Regions from separate parts of the Halomonas aquatica genome, predicted to be linked through region 3. Evidence: predicted binding sites of a transcription regulator. Region 3 holds the regulator's gene; each other region holds the start of a gene.
What was found. The regulator FNR, encoded in region 3, switches genes on or off when oxygen is low (the NO sensors DNR and NnrR bind a similar motif). The targets are predictions, from matches to a motif close to TTGATNTANATCAA.
Positions count from the first base shown of each region.

Region 1: a site for FNR is predicted at 2,137-2,150, ahead of clpB (ATP-dependent chaperone ClpB). Genes of this name have one in related genera too.
Region 2: a site for FNR is predicted at 1,813-1,826, ahead of ABE960_RS13145 (Hsp20/alpha crystallin family protein). Genes of this name have one in related genera too.

Region 1 is NZ_JBEGCJ010000007.1:131,788-136,065, forward strand. It holds gene ABE960_RS14765 (outer membrane protein assembly factor BamD) at 1-219, opposite strand, end outside; gene rluD (23S rRNA pseudouridine(1911/1915/1917) synthase RluD) at 345-1,304, shown strand; gene pgeF (peptidoglycan editing factor PgeF) at 1,315-2,070, shown strand; gene clpB (ATP-dependent chaperone ClpB) at 2,280-4,278, shown strand, end outside.
Region 2 is NZ_JBEGCJ010000005.1:406,763-411,040, forward strand. It holds gene ABE960_RS13140 (DsbA family oxidoreductase) at 1-511, shown strand, start outside; gene ABE960_RS13145 (Hsp20/alpha crystallin family protein) at 1,146-1,658, opposite strand; gene ABE960_RS13150 (EamA family transporter) at 1,910-2,818, opposite strand; gene ABE960_RS13155 (nucleoside deaminase) at 3,090-3,527, opposite strand; gene ABE960_RS13160 (histone deacetylase family protein) at 3,714-4,278, shown strand, end outside.
Region 3 is NZ_JBEGCJ010000002.1:505,505-509,782, reverse strand. It holds gene ABE960_RS05555 (3'-5' exonuclease) at 1-505, shown strand, start outside; gene ttcA (tRNA 2-thiocytidine(32) synthetase TtcA) at 600-1,508, shown strand; gene fnr (fumarate/nitrate reduction transcriptional regulator Fnr) at 1,631-2,374, opposite strand; gene hemN (oxygen-independent coproporphyrinogen III oxidase) at 2,453-3,814, opposite strand; gene ABE960_RS05535 (sulfite exporter TauE/SafE family protein) at 3,909-4,278, opposite strand, start outside.

The DNA.
Region 1 (4,278 bases), on a different contig from region 3:
CTCGGCATGCTCGCCGAAGGGATAGCGGGTATCGATGGCCTCGAGTCGGTTGGTCGCCGTGGTGTAGCTGCCATCCTCCAGGGCCTCGCGACCCTCCTGATAGAGTTGGCGCTCGGCGATGCCGTCGAGTTCCTCTTCGGGGGTGCCGGCGCAGCCGGCCAGCAGGGCACCGGCCAGCATCAGGACAGCCAGGCGTGCGGGGGAGGTGATAACGCGCATCGTGATCCTCGTGTCTAACAACCCGGACGGCCGTGGTAGAATCGGCCGATATCCGCACACTATAAAGCACCTTGCGGCGAAACGCAGTCATCGCACCCGGTGCTCAAAGAGCCCTGTCCCGACCCATGTCCCAGACCCTCGAAGCCCAGCATCGCGTTCCCGATCGCATGGCAGGCCTGCGCCTCGACCAGGCCGCCGCCGAACTCTTCGCCGATTTTTCCCGGGAGCGGCTCAAGTCCTGGATCAAGAGCGGCGCCCTGACCCTCGACGGTCAGCCGGCCAAGCCCAAGGACAAGGTCTACGGCGGCGAGGCCCTGGCCCTGGCCGCCGAGATCGAGGACGACACCCGCTTCGAACCCGAGGACATCCCCCTGGCGGTGGTGTACGAGGACGACGCGGTACTGGTGGTCGACAAGCCGCCGGGCCTGGTGGTCCATCCCGCGGCCGGCAATCCCGACGGCACCCTGCTCAATGCCCTGCTGCACCACGACCCTCAACTGGCGAGCATCCCCCGGGCGGGGATCGTGCATCGCCTGGACAAGGACACCAGCGGCCTGATGGTGGTGGCCAAGACCCTGACGGCCCATACGGCACTGGTCGAGCAGCTTCAGGCGCGCAGCGTGTCGCGGGAGTACGATGCGGTGGTGGTCGGCGTGATGACGGCCGGCGGCACCGTGGATGCGCCCATCGGCCGTCATCCCCGTGACCGCAAGCGCCAGGCGGTGAACGCCTCGGGCAAGCCGGCGGTGACCCACTACCGGGTGGTGGAGCGCTTCCGCGCCCATACCCACGTGCGCTGCAAGCTCGAGACCGGGCGCACCCACCAGATCCGCGTGCACCTGGCCCATGTGCGCTATCCGCTGATCGGCGACCCGGTCTACGGCGGACGCCTCAAGCTGCCGGCCGGTGCGGGCGATGCGCTCAAGGAGATCCTGCGTGGATTCCCGCGTCAGGCCCTGCATGCCCGCAAGCTGGCCTTCGTGCACCCCACCAGCGGCGAGCGGATGGCCTTCCGTGCGGCGCTGCCGGATGACCTGCTGATGCTGCTCGACTACCTGCGCGAAGACGGCGAGACCATGCGCTAAGGAAACCGTGATGAGCGATACCCTCGATCTGCGCCCGACTCCGATCCTGCCCGACTGGCCGGCCCCGGAGAATGTCGGGGCCTTCGTCACCACCCGCGAGACCGGTCCCAGTCAGGGTGCCTTCGCCGCCTTCAATGCGGCCGAGCATGTGGGCGACAACCCGAACCATGTGGCGCTGTGCCGTCGGCAACTGGAGAAGGAGGTCGGCGATGGCCGTCCGCTGCTGTGGCTCGATCAGGTGCACGGTGCCCGGGTGCAGCAGGCCTTCTCCAAGGCCAGGCCCGAGGCGGATGCCGCCGTGGCCACGAGCGCTGACTATGCCTGCGTGGTGCTCACCGCCGACTGCCTGCCGGTGTTTCTCTGCGACCGTCGCGGGTCCCGGGTGGCGGTGGTCCATGCAGGCTGGCGCGGGCTCGCCGGCGGCGTGATCGAGGCCACCGTAGGCGCGATGGGCCTGCCATCGGAGGAACTGATGGCCTGGCTGGGCCCGGCGATCTCCAACGCCCAGTTCGAGGTCGGACCGGAGGTGCAGAAGGCCTTCGTCGGCGTGCACCCCGAGGCAGAGGCGGCCTTCGACCCCAGCCCCTATCGGCTCGGCCACTACATGGCCGACCTCTACAAGCTGGCGCGCCTGCGCCTGGAGCGTCTCGGCGTTTCCCATGTCAGCGGCGGCCACTTCTGCACCGCCTGCGAACCGCGCTTCTATTCCCACCGCCGTGACGATGGCGTCACCGGCCGCATGGCCAGCGTGATCTGGTTGCGCTAAAGCGAGCCTCAAGGGACAAGCCACAAGGAAAAGCCACTTGCCCCTTGCCCTTTGCCCTCTGCCCGCTTGACCAGCGTCAACTCGCCGCGCCCTTTCCCTGGCCGGCGACTTGAAAGCCGACCACGCTGACTCCATTGAAGCCCTCAAGACACAGTGACAGGGCCAACGCGGTGCGTCCTAACGCGCCGTCACCCCGATGGAGGAAACCCATGAGATTCGACAAGTTCACCGCCAAGCTGCAGAACGCCGTGGCCGATGGCCAGTCCCTGGCCGTGGGCCGCGGGCACAACCAGCTGGAACCCGGACATCTGCTGCTGGCGCTGCTTGACGCCACCGACACCGGGGTCAAGGCGCTGGTGCAGAAGGCCGGCGGTGATGCCGCCCGGTTGCGCGACGGCCTGGTAGGGCATCTCGATGACCTGCCCAAGGTCGCCAACTTCGATGGCGAGGTGCAGCCCTCCCGCGATCTGGTGAAGCTGTTCAACCTCACCGACCGTGAGGCCCAGAAGCGCGGCGACCAGTACATCGCAAGCGAACTGGTGCTGCTGGCCGCGCTGGAGATGGGCGGCGCGGTGACCAAGCTGCTGACCGGGGCTGGAGTGACCCGCAAGACGCTGGAGGGCGCCGTCGACAGCGTGCGGGGCGGAGAGCGGGTCGACGATCCCAACGCCGAGGACCAGCGCGAGGCGCTGGAGAAATACACCCTGGATCTTAACGAGCGGGCCGCCAGCGGCAAGATCGACCCGGTGATCGGACGCGACGACGAGATTCGCCGTACCATCCAGGTGCTGCAGCGGCGGACCAAGAACAACCCGGTGCTGATCGGTGAGCCCGGCGTCGGCAAGACGGCCATCGTCGAGGGGCTGGCCCAGCGCATCGTCGATGGCGAGGTGCCGGAAGGGCTCAAGGACAAGCGCGTGCTGTCGCTGGACATGGGCGCGCTGCTGGCCGGCGCCAAGTTCCGCGGCGAGTTCGAGGAGCGCCTCAAGTCGGTGCTCAAGGAGCTGTCCCAGGAGGAGGGGCGGGTGATCCTGTTCATCGACGAGCTGCACACCATGGTCGGCGCCGGCAAGGCCGAGGGCTCCATGGACGCCGGCAACATGCTCAAGCCGGCCCTGGCCCGCGGCGAGCTGCACTGCGTGGGCGCCACCACCCTGGACGAGTACCGCAAGTACATCGAGAAGGATGCGGCCCTGGAGCGCCGCTTCCAGAAGGTGCTGGTGGACGAGCCCTCCGAGGAGGACACCGTGGCGATCCTGCGTGGCCTCAAGGAGCGCTACGAGGTGCACCACGGGGTCGATATCACCGACGGGGCGATCATCGCCGCGGCCAAGCTCTCGACCCGCTACATCACCGACCGCCAGTTGCCCGACAAGGCCATCGACCTGATCGACGAGGCCTCCTCGCGCATCCGCATGGAGCTCGACTCCAAGCCCGAGGAGATGGACCGCCTCGATCGCCGGCTGATCCAGCTGAAGATGGAGCGCGAGCATCTCAAGAAGGAGACCGACGAGGCCTCCAAGAAACGACTCGATGGTCTGGAGGAGCAGATCGGCGAGCTTGAGCGCGAATACGCTGACCTCGACGAGATCTGGAAGGCCGAGAAGGCCAGCATCCAGGGTGCGGCCCAGTTCAAGGACGAACTCGATCGCGCCCGCATCGACCTGGAGCAGGCCCGCCGCCAGGGCGACCTGGCGCGCATGTCCGAGATCCAGTACGGGGTGATTCCCGGCCTGGAGAAGAAGATCGCCGAGACCGCGGAGGCCGAGGCCGATACCGATACCTCCAAGCACCGGCTGTTGCGCTCCAACGTCACCGAGGAGGAGATCGCCGAGGTGGTATCGCGCTGGACCGGCATCCCGGTGTCCAAGATGCTCGAGGGCGAGCGCGACAAGCTGCTGCGCATGGAGGAGGCGTTGCATGAGCGGGTGATCGGCCAGCACGAGGCGGTCTCCGCCGTGGCCAACGCGGTACGCCGCTCCCGGGCCGGGCTCGCCGACCCCAACCGCCCCAATGGCTCCTTCCTGTTCCTCGGCCCGACCGGGGTGGGCAAGACGGAGCTGTGCAAGTCACTGGCGAACTTCCTCTTCGACACCGAGGACGCGATGGTGCGCATCGACATGTCCGAGTTCATGGAGAAGCACTCCGTGGCCCGGCTGATCGGTGCCCCTCCCGGCTATGTCGGCTACGAGGAGGGCGGCTACCTGA
Region 2 (4,278 bases), on a different contig from region 3:
CTTCGAGCTGCGTCCCGAACCCGAGCCGACCCTCGACCCCGATGGCGACTACCTGCACGACGTCTGGCAGCGGGCCGTCTATCCCATGGCGGCCGAGCGCGGCATGACCCTGCGGCTTCCCCGCCTACAGCCGCGCTCGCGGCTGGCCCACGAGGCCAGCGCCTGGGCCGGCGACCAGGAAGGCGTCCGCCCCGGAGCCGGCGATGCCATGCGCACGGCGCTGTTCAAGGGCTTCCTCGAGGAGAGCCTGGACCTGGCCGACCCCGAGGCACTCGCCGGGGTAGCGGAAGGGCTCGGCCTGGACGGCTCAAGCCTGCACCAGGCGCTGGACGAGGGTGACTACCGAGAACAGGTGCTCGCCGACCAGCGGCTCGCCGGCGAGCTAGGCATCGGCGGCGTGCCGGGGCTGCGCTTTTCGCTGGATGGTGAGCACGCCGGCGTACTCGAGGGCGCGCAGCCGCGTCGGCAACTGTTCCTGGCCATGGAGCGATTGCTTGACGCGATGGGCTGATGTGACGGTCCATCACCAAGGTGAGCGGCCCCGATGTCAGCAGCTCAACGACCTGCCGGATCGCCACGCCTGTTCATAAGCCCCTCGCTGCCTGGCCCCTGATATGCCGTAGTCAGATGCATGACCCGCCTCGCCCATATGTCATGCACAACATGGTGCCTTCACGGTGGCCGAACAGAACAGCGTGATCGCCTTCTATCACGAACGGATGCTGGCCCATTAACAGGATATCGAGGTGCCCTTCCTGCCGGGGCGTATGGATAAGCGAATCCGCAGCCTGCTGTCGGGGCTAGGGGTGCCCTGGAAGTATCCCGAAAACCCCGCCAGGCTCACCGCCATTCGGCACCTGCTCGATCTCGAGCCAGTTCACGGAGTGACCTTCGAGACCCGCAGGGCGTCGACGCCTGAGCAGTTGGGGCGCGGCGTCAGGTCAGTGCTCAAGGTGTTCGCCAGTGAAGCGCCACCGGAACCCAGTCAGCGCGGCGTTACCGAGGTGAAAGCCGCAGCGGCCTTTCACTGTGCGGCATTTGTCGAGCATGAGGCCCCGGAGGATGTCGATCAGGCTCGATACCATGGCCAGGACCTGGGGCCGGCATGCCGGAATGCTCGTCCCGGCATGCCGGATCCAGCAGGGTTACTTCACCTCGACCTTGCGGCGATTGGCCTGCTTGCGCTTCGGCAGGGTCAGCTCCAGGACGCCATTGGTGAAACTGGCCTCAGCCTTGTCGGCATCGATCTCGCAGGGCAGTGCCACCGTCCGGGTGAAGGACCCATGAGAGATCTCGGAGTGGAAGTACTCGCCCTCCTCCTTCTTGCTCTCCTCGCGGTGTTCGCCCTTGATGGTCACCGCGCCGTCGGTCACCGAGACGTCGAGTTCCTCGCGATCGAAGCCCGGGGCTTCGGCGCGTACCACCACCTCGGTGTCACGATCAATGACATCGACCTTCGGCATGCCCTTCTCGAAGGCGGCGAATCGCTCCCAGAGGGGATGCTCGCCGCGCATGGAAGGCATCCAGCCGCGATCGAAGAAAGTATCCAGCATCCGATCGAATTCCCGGAACGGACTCATCGCACGCGACGACTCGGGCGCGGAAGTGCCAGAAAAGACCGGAACATCCTTGGAAGCCTTGGTGGGTTTCTTGGCCATGGTCATATCTCCTGATCAGCAGGTCACACTGGACCGGGTCGAAGAGGACGAGTTCGGCACCGCCGGGAAAACCACGCCGGCAGGCGGCTCCGGCCAGCAGCATTAAGAAATGCTCGTCCCAGGATTCAGGATAGCCCCGCCCTACCCGGCCGTGTTGACGCAGATCAACAGGAGTCTCGCCATGCACTGACCGGTAGACGCGACCCTGGCGGCGCGATCCGATCCGCGCCCCGCTCGCCTGTCGCGAGGGTTCAGTCCACTCGTGCCTTGAGCACCGATCCCGCTGAGAACGCCAGCATCAGGAAGGCGCAGCTGAAGAACATCGTCTCGGGCGAGATCGGCTGTCGCAGCCAGAGGGCCGCCGCAACGATCGCCGTGATCGGCTCGAAGCCGTAGAGAATGCCCGCCACCCCGGGGCTCAGAGGTTCGCGCCCGTCGTCGCCATGGGCCACCCCGAGCTGCAGCAGCGCGTACCCGAGGCCCGTGCCGACGGCGCCCGCGAGAATGACATCCCCGTTCCCCGCGGCCTCGAGCAGGCCAGCGATGGTTGTGTCGGTGGTCAGCAGCGCCAGGGCGGCAGCAATGACGCACCCATAGGTAAGATACCAGCCGACGGAGGTCAGATCTTCGTCGGATTCCCTCCCGCGCAGCAGCACGGGCAGCAGACCGTAGATCACACCGCTCAGGACCGCAGCCGAGAGGGTCCAGGAGACCTCCGCACGGGCGTTATGCGCCGAGAGGATCGTGGCGATCAGCGCCACCAGTACGGAGGTCAGGATGAAGACATGCTCTAGGCGCAGGCGACCAGAGGTCTCCACCAGAAAGCCGACGACGGCAGACGTGCCGACGAGGGTGACGATCACGGGTGTCACGTCGTTGGTCTTCAGCGCCAGGCTGTAGAGAAAGATAGTCGCCCAGCCGATCAGCAGGCCGTTACGCAGGAGGGACAGATGCTCCCGAGGGGTGCGCTGGATCGGCACCGCGCCGCGGTTCAGGCGGCAGACCCCGATCACGGCCAGGGCGCCCCAGAAAAGGCGGCCCGTGACAAGCTCGGCGGTACTGAGACCCGTGGCGAAGGCCTCCTCGGTCGGCACGACCACGAGCCCGATCATCGCAGCGCCTGCCGCGAAGTATACGGCGCGGGGGATGGAGAGCGTCATGGGGCCCGCGTGCCATAGAGGAACGGAACGACAAGACGGGAGAAGAGCAAGAGTTCTGTCCTGGTGGCGTCTGTTCCCACAGACAGGAAAGGCATCATGCCGATGGGCACGCAACCGGATAGCGGGAGGCCAGCGATCCGCCGCCCTCATCCGCCTTCCCCCTCGACGGCGACGAACCGTCACCGCCGAGGAGACTCCCCCAAACTAGCACAGCCCTGCCGTGTTGACTCAGATCAACAGGATTCTCACCGTCATCAGGCGCCGCAGGCCGCTACTCACCGATGTCCTCGTGCCACAGTTCTGGAGAGGCCGCGATGAAGGACTCCATCAGCGCGATACACTCGGGATCCTGAAGCACCTGCACCTCCACGCCACGCTCTCTCAGCAGGGCCTCCTCGCCCAGGAAAGTGCGGTTCTCGCCGATCACCACCTTCGGGATGCCATAGAGCAGGATGGCCCCGCTGCACATCGAGCAGGGCGAGAGGGTGGTATAGAGGGTGCTTTCGCGATAGATCTCGGCCGGATGACGGCCGGCATTCTCCAAGGCATCCATCTCGCCGTGCAGCACCGCACTGCCCAACTGAACGCGACGATTGCGGCCACGGCCAAGGATCACCCCGTGGTGCACCAGCACCGAACCGATGGGAATTCCACCTTCGTCGAGACCAAAGCGAGCCTCCTCGAGTGCGGCTTGCATGAAACCTTCCATTTGCTGACTCCCTGCAATGTCATGATGTGCCAAAGCCTACGCCGACCTGTCACCGACACGCCAGGCCTGCTCCCCTGCAGGCCGACCGGGCCCAGCACTGGATGCAGGGCACCGACCATCCCGGCTATGATACAAGTACGTGCCCGCTACCGGGCGCCATCTTACTGCTTCTCGGGAGTCGCCATCGTGGCTAGCCAGACCCGCGTGATCACCTTCTATGACGAGCGAATGCTGGACCACCAGCCCGACATCGAGGTGCCCTTCCTGCCCGACCGCATGGACAAAAGGATCCGTCAGCTGCTCTCCGGGCTCGGCGCCCCCTGGAAATATCCGGAGCATCCGGGACGCCTGAGCGCCATTCTCCAACTGCTGGAGCAGGAACCGATTCCCGGCCTTGTCTTCGAACCTGGGAGAGCCGCCACCCGCGAGCAGCTCGCCCGAGTACATACCACCTCCTACCTGAACGAGATCTTCAGTCTGCGGGGACAGAATGCCTGGCTGGATGTGGATACCACGGCGGTCTCGCCTGGCAGCATCGAGGCCGCCGAAGTGGCCGCCGGCACCTCAATCGCCGCCGTAGAGGCGGTCATGGAGGGCCGAACCGAGACTGCCTTTGCCCTCGTACGCCCACCCGGCCATCATGCCGAGCCGGTGCGGGCGCGTGGCTTCTGCCTGTTCAACAACGTCGCGGTGGCCGCCGCCCACGCGCATGAGGTCCTGGGCTGCCAGCGGGTGATGATCATCGACTGGG
Region 3 (4,278 bases):
CGATGCCCGCGAGCCTGAACTGGTCTCGCTGGCGGCGGTTCGTGTGCGTGGCGACCGGGTCCTGACCAGCGATTCCCTTGACCTGCGGCTGGCGCGCCCCGCCAGCCTCTGCGGCGACTCGATTCGACTCCATGGCCTGCGTGGCATCGACCTGGACGATGGAACCGGCATCGACGAGGCACTGGCGCAGTTCCTGGACTTCGTCGGAAATCGACCCCTGATCGGCTGGCGCCTGGATGTTGACCTGGCCATCCTCAACCGCTACCTGCGGCCCCGGTTCGGTTTCGACCTGCCCAATGCCGGCATCGACGTGGCGCAGGCTTATTATCGCCAGTTGCGTCGCCGCTGCCCCGAACTGGACATCCGGCCGCACTTCGAGGAGGTGGCCGAGCGTCTGGGGGTGCCGGTGATGGGGCGGCACACGGCGCTGGGTGATGCCGTCACCACGGCGTTGATTCACCTGCGCATGGCGCACAGCCTCTTGCAGGCCGAGCGTTTCTGCTGATTCCTGGCGCGGTCCGGTGCCGTTTCGCCTGGTCGCGGCGAGGATGGTAGGATAGTCGCCCGTCATTTCCAGCCGCCCAGGCAGCGCCGAGACCATGCAAGACGCCCTCATGTTCGACCCCCGCGACTCCGCTTCCCGCCCCGCCGAACCGGCGACCCTCACAGAAGGCCTCGATGCGCGAGGCAAGCGCGAATTCAACAGGCTGCAGAAGCGGCTGCGTCGGCAGGTGGGCAATGCCATCATCGACTACGGGATGATCCATGAGGGGGACCGGGTGATGGTCTGCCTCTCCGGGGGAAAGGACAGCTATACCCTGCTCGAGATCCTGCGCAACCTGCAGCGCAACGCACCGGTGAACTTCTCCCTGGTGGCGGTCAACCTGGACCAGAAGCAGCCCGGCTTTCCCGAGCACGTGCTGCCCGATTACCTGACGGGCATCGGGGTCGATTATCGTATCCTCGAGCGTGATACCTACTCGGTGGTGAAGGAGAAGACCCCTGAGGGCAAGACCACCTGTGCCCTCTGCTCTCGGCTGCGGCGCGGTTCCCTTTACGGCTTCGCCGAGGAGATCGGTGCCACCAAGGTGGCGCTGGGGCATCATCGCGAAGACATTCTCGAGACCCTGTTTCTCAACATGTTCTTCGGCGGCAGCCTCAAGGCGATGCCGCCCAAGCTGCTCTCGGACGACGGCAGGAACATGGTCATCCGCCCGCTGGCCTACTGTCGGGAGGCGGACATCGCAGAGTTTGCCCGGCTGATGGAGTTTCCGATCATTCCCTGCAATCTCTGCGGCTCCCAGCCGAACCTTCAACGCCAGGTGGTCAAGGAGATGCTGGCGGAGTGGGAGAAGACTCACCCCGGACGACTCGAGAGCATGTTCAAGGCCGTCACCAACGTGGCACCTTCGCAACTGGCAGACCGGGCGCTCTTCGACTTCACCGGCCTCGAGGAGAAGCAGGACCGCATGCAGGCCGACAGAATCGACCTCCACAACGAGCCGTAGAGGTCCGCGCGGTCAAGAAAAACCCCAGCGACTGGAACGGTCCGCTGGGGTTTTTTCTGGGCAGAGATGAGTAGTTGTCGAGGTGAAGAGTGGTCGTCGAGGTCGGAAATTGATGGGCGCTCTCAACGGCAGCCTTCCTGCTCGGCCACCTCGATCAGCGCCTCAAGGTCGAGGATGTTCACCTCGCGGCCGGACACGGCCACCAGACCCTGGGTCTGGAAGCGGCCCAGGATGCGACTGACGGTCTCCACCGCAAGCCCCAGGTAGTTGCCGATATCGGCACGGGACATGGACAGCCGGAAACTGAAGGGGGAGTAACCGCGGCGACGGAAGCGGTCCGACAGGTTGGTGAAGAAGGTGGCCAGGCGCTGGTCGGCGGTCTTTCGTGAGAGCAGGCGCATCATGCGGCGATCGTCGCGCATCTCCTTGCTCATGCTGCGATAGAGCTGGCCCCTTAGCTCCGGCAGGGTCTCGGAGAGGGCTTCGAGCCGGTCGAAGGGGATCTCGCAGACGGTGGTGGTCTCCAGCGCCACCACTGTGCCCGGATAGCTTGCCTCACCGATGCCGTCCAGTCCTGCCAACTCGCTGGGCAGATAGAAGTTGGTCAGCTGTTCCTCGCCGCCGCCCTCGGTGGTCATCTGCTTGAGACTGCCGGAGCGCACTGCAAAAACGCTGGTGAAAGGGGTGCCCTGACGGAACAGCGAATCTCCCTTCTTCAGCGGTGCGCGACGGCGGATGATGGCATCTAACTGGTCCATGTCCTGCAACTCGAGCGCCAGCGGCAGGCAGAGGGAACTGAGGCTGCAGGTCTGACAGCGGGTCTCGTTCAATAGTGTACGGGGGCTGCCGGTAGCGGTGTCGGCCATGCTGTCCTCCATGAATGACGACTCCAGCCACAGTATGGAGGGATTGTCGCCCATCGGCAAAGTCCTCCTCGACATGCCTCAGGAGGCGTGTGATGACTGCCTGGGCAAGGGCGTGAGGGGATAGGCGTCGAAGGCCGTGGCCAGTTGGCGGACCAGCAGCCGTCCCTTGGCCGTGACAAGGAGTCGCTGGTCCTGGCGTTCGACGAGTCCCTCCCGCTCGGCCACTGCCAGGCGCCACAGGGGTTCGGCGAGATGGGCCTCGGCGTCCAGGTCGAAAGCGTCGCCGAGGGCCGCCAGATCCAGGGTGAGTTCGCTCATCAACGTCTCGATGGCGGCGCCGCGCAGCCGGTCGTCCAGGCTCAGTCGGTGTCCGGCGGCGGTGGCCAGGCGGCCCTGGTCCAGGGCCGCCTCATAGGCCTCCAGGGTCAGCGGGTTGCGGACATGCAGGTCCTCCAGGCGGGAGACGGCCGTGACGCCCAGCCCCAGCAGGTCATGGCGCTCGCACTTCCTCCCCGCCAGCCGGTCCTTGGTCAGGCGGTCGTCACTCCGCGCGAAGCGCTCCCTGCCAAGATGGACATAGCCCGCGGCGGCGAGCATCCGGTAGGCCGTATCCATCATCGCCAGGGTCTCCTGTGGGCCGGGTAGCTCCGCGATGCGGATGTGTCTCTGGATCGGGAAGCGTTCGGGATGGTGGCGGTAGTGAAACAGCGACAGCCGTTCCGGCGCCATGGCGATGACCTGCGCAAGCGTGGCGGTGAAGCCGTCCCGGGTCTGGCGGGGAAGGCCGATGATCAGGTCCAGGTTCACGGAGTGGAACCCCAGCCGTTCTGCCTCGTCGATCAGCTGCTCGGTCAGACCGCGTCCCTGGATGCGGTTGATCGCCTGCTGGACCTCGGGATCCAGGTCCAGCACCTCCAGGCTCAGGCGGTTGAAGCCCAGCGCTTCCAGATGACGCAGGGTGAGGACATCCGCCTCACGTGGGTCGATCTCGACCAGATATTCCCTGCCTCGATCGCTGGCCAACCGGAAGCGGGCATCCAGTCGATCGATCAGGTCACTCAGCTGGTTCAGGCCCAGGAAGGTGGGAGTGCCCCCACCCCAATGCAGGGAGCGGACTTCCCGTGCGGGATCCAGGTGGCGACGGATCAGGACCATCTCCCGGTCGAGGCGTGAGAGATAAGACTCGGGAAGCCGGGTATCCGAGGTGATGACCGGCTGGCGGGTGCAGTGAAAGCAGGCCTGCCGGCAGAATGGCAGATGGACGTAGAGTGCCAGGGGGCGTGCCGCCGCATTGCTGTGCTCCAGCGCCTGGCGATAGTCCTCGGCACCGATATCGTCACTCAGCGCATGGGTGGTGGGGTAGAAGGCATAGGCGGGGGCCGGCGACGCCGCTGAGAAGAGGGCCCCGTCACGGTCGGCGGCTGACGCGCGAGCAGGCATGGTCTGCACTCCGCTGGAACATGCCCTCATGCTAGTGACATGGATCTCGAGCCGCGTTGAGCTGTGTCAAGCTAAGCCGGAATCGCCGCCGGCGTCAGTGGGTCCCTGTGGCGGGAAGCAGCGTCCATACCTGCCATAGGGCGAAGGCGATGATCGATAGCGCGGCGAGGGTCCGGGTGGCCGGGTGGCGGATCAGGGAGCCAAGCTGGCGAGCCGCCAGGCCGGTGGCCAGCAGGGCAGGCAGGGTGCCGAGGCCGAAGGCGCCCATCAGGGCGGCGCCCCGCCAGGGATCGGCCATCGCCAGGCTCCAGGCCAGCATGGAGTAGACCAGGCCGCAGGGCAGCCAACCCCAGACGGCCCCCAGAGCTAAGGCCTGGGGGATCCTGACGACCGGCATCAGGCGACGCCCCAGCGGTTCGAGATGCTTCCAGAGTCGGCGTCCCAGGGCCTCGACCCGCAGCAGG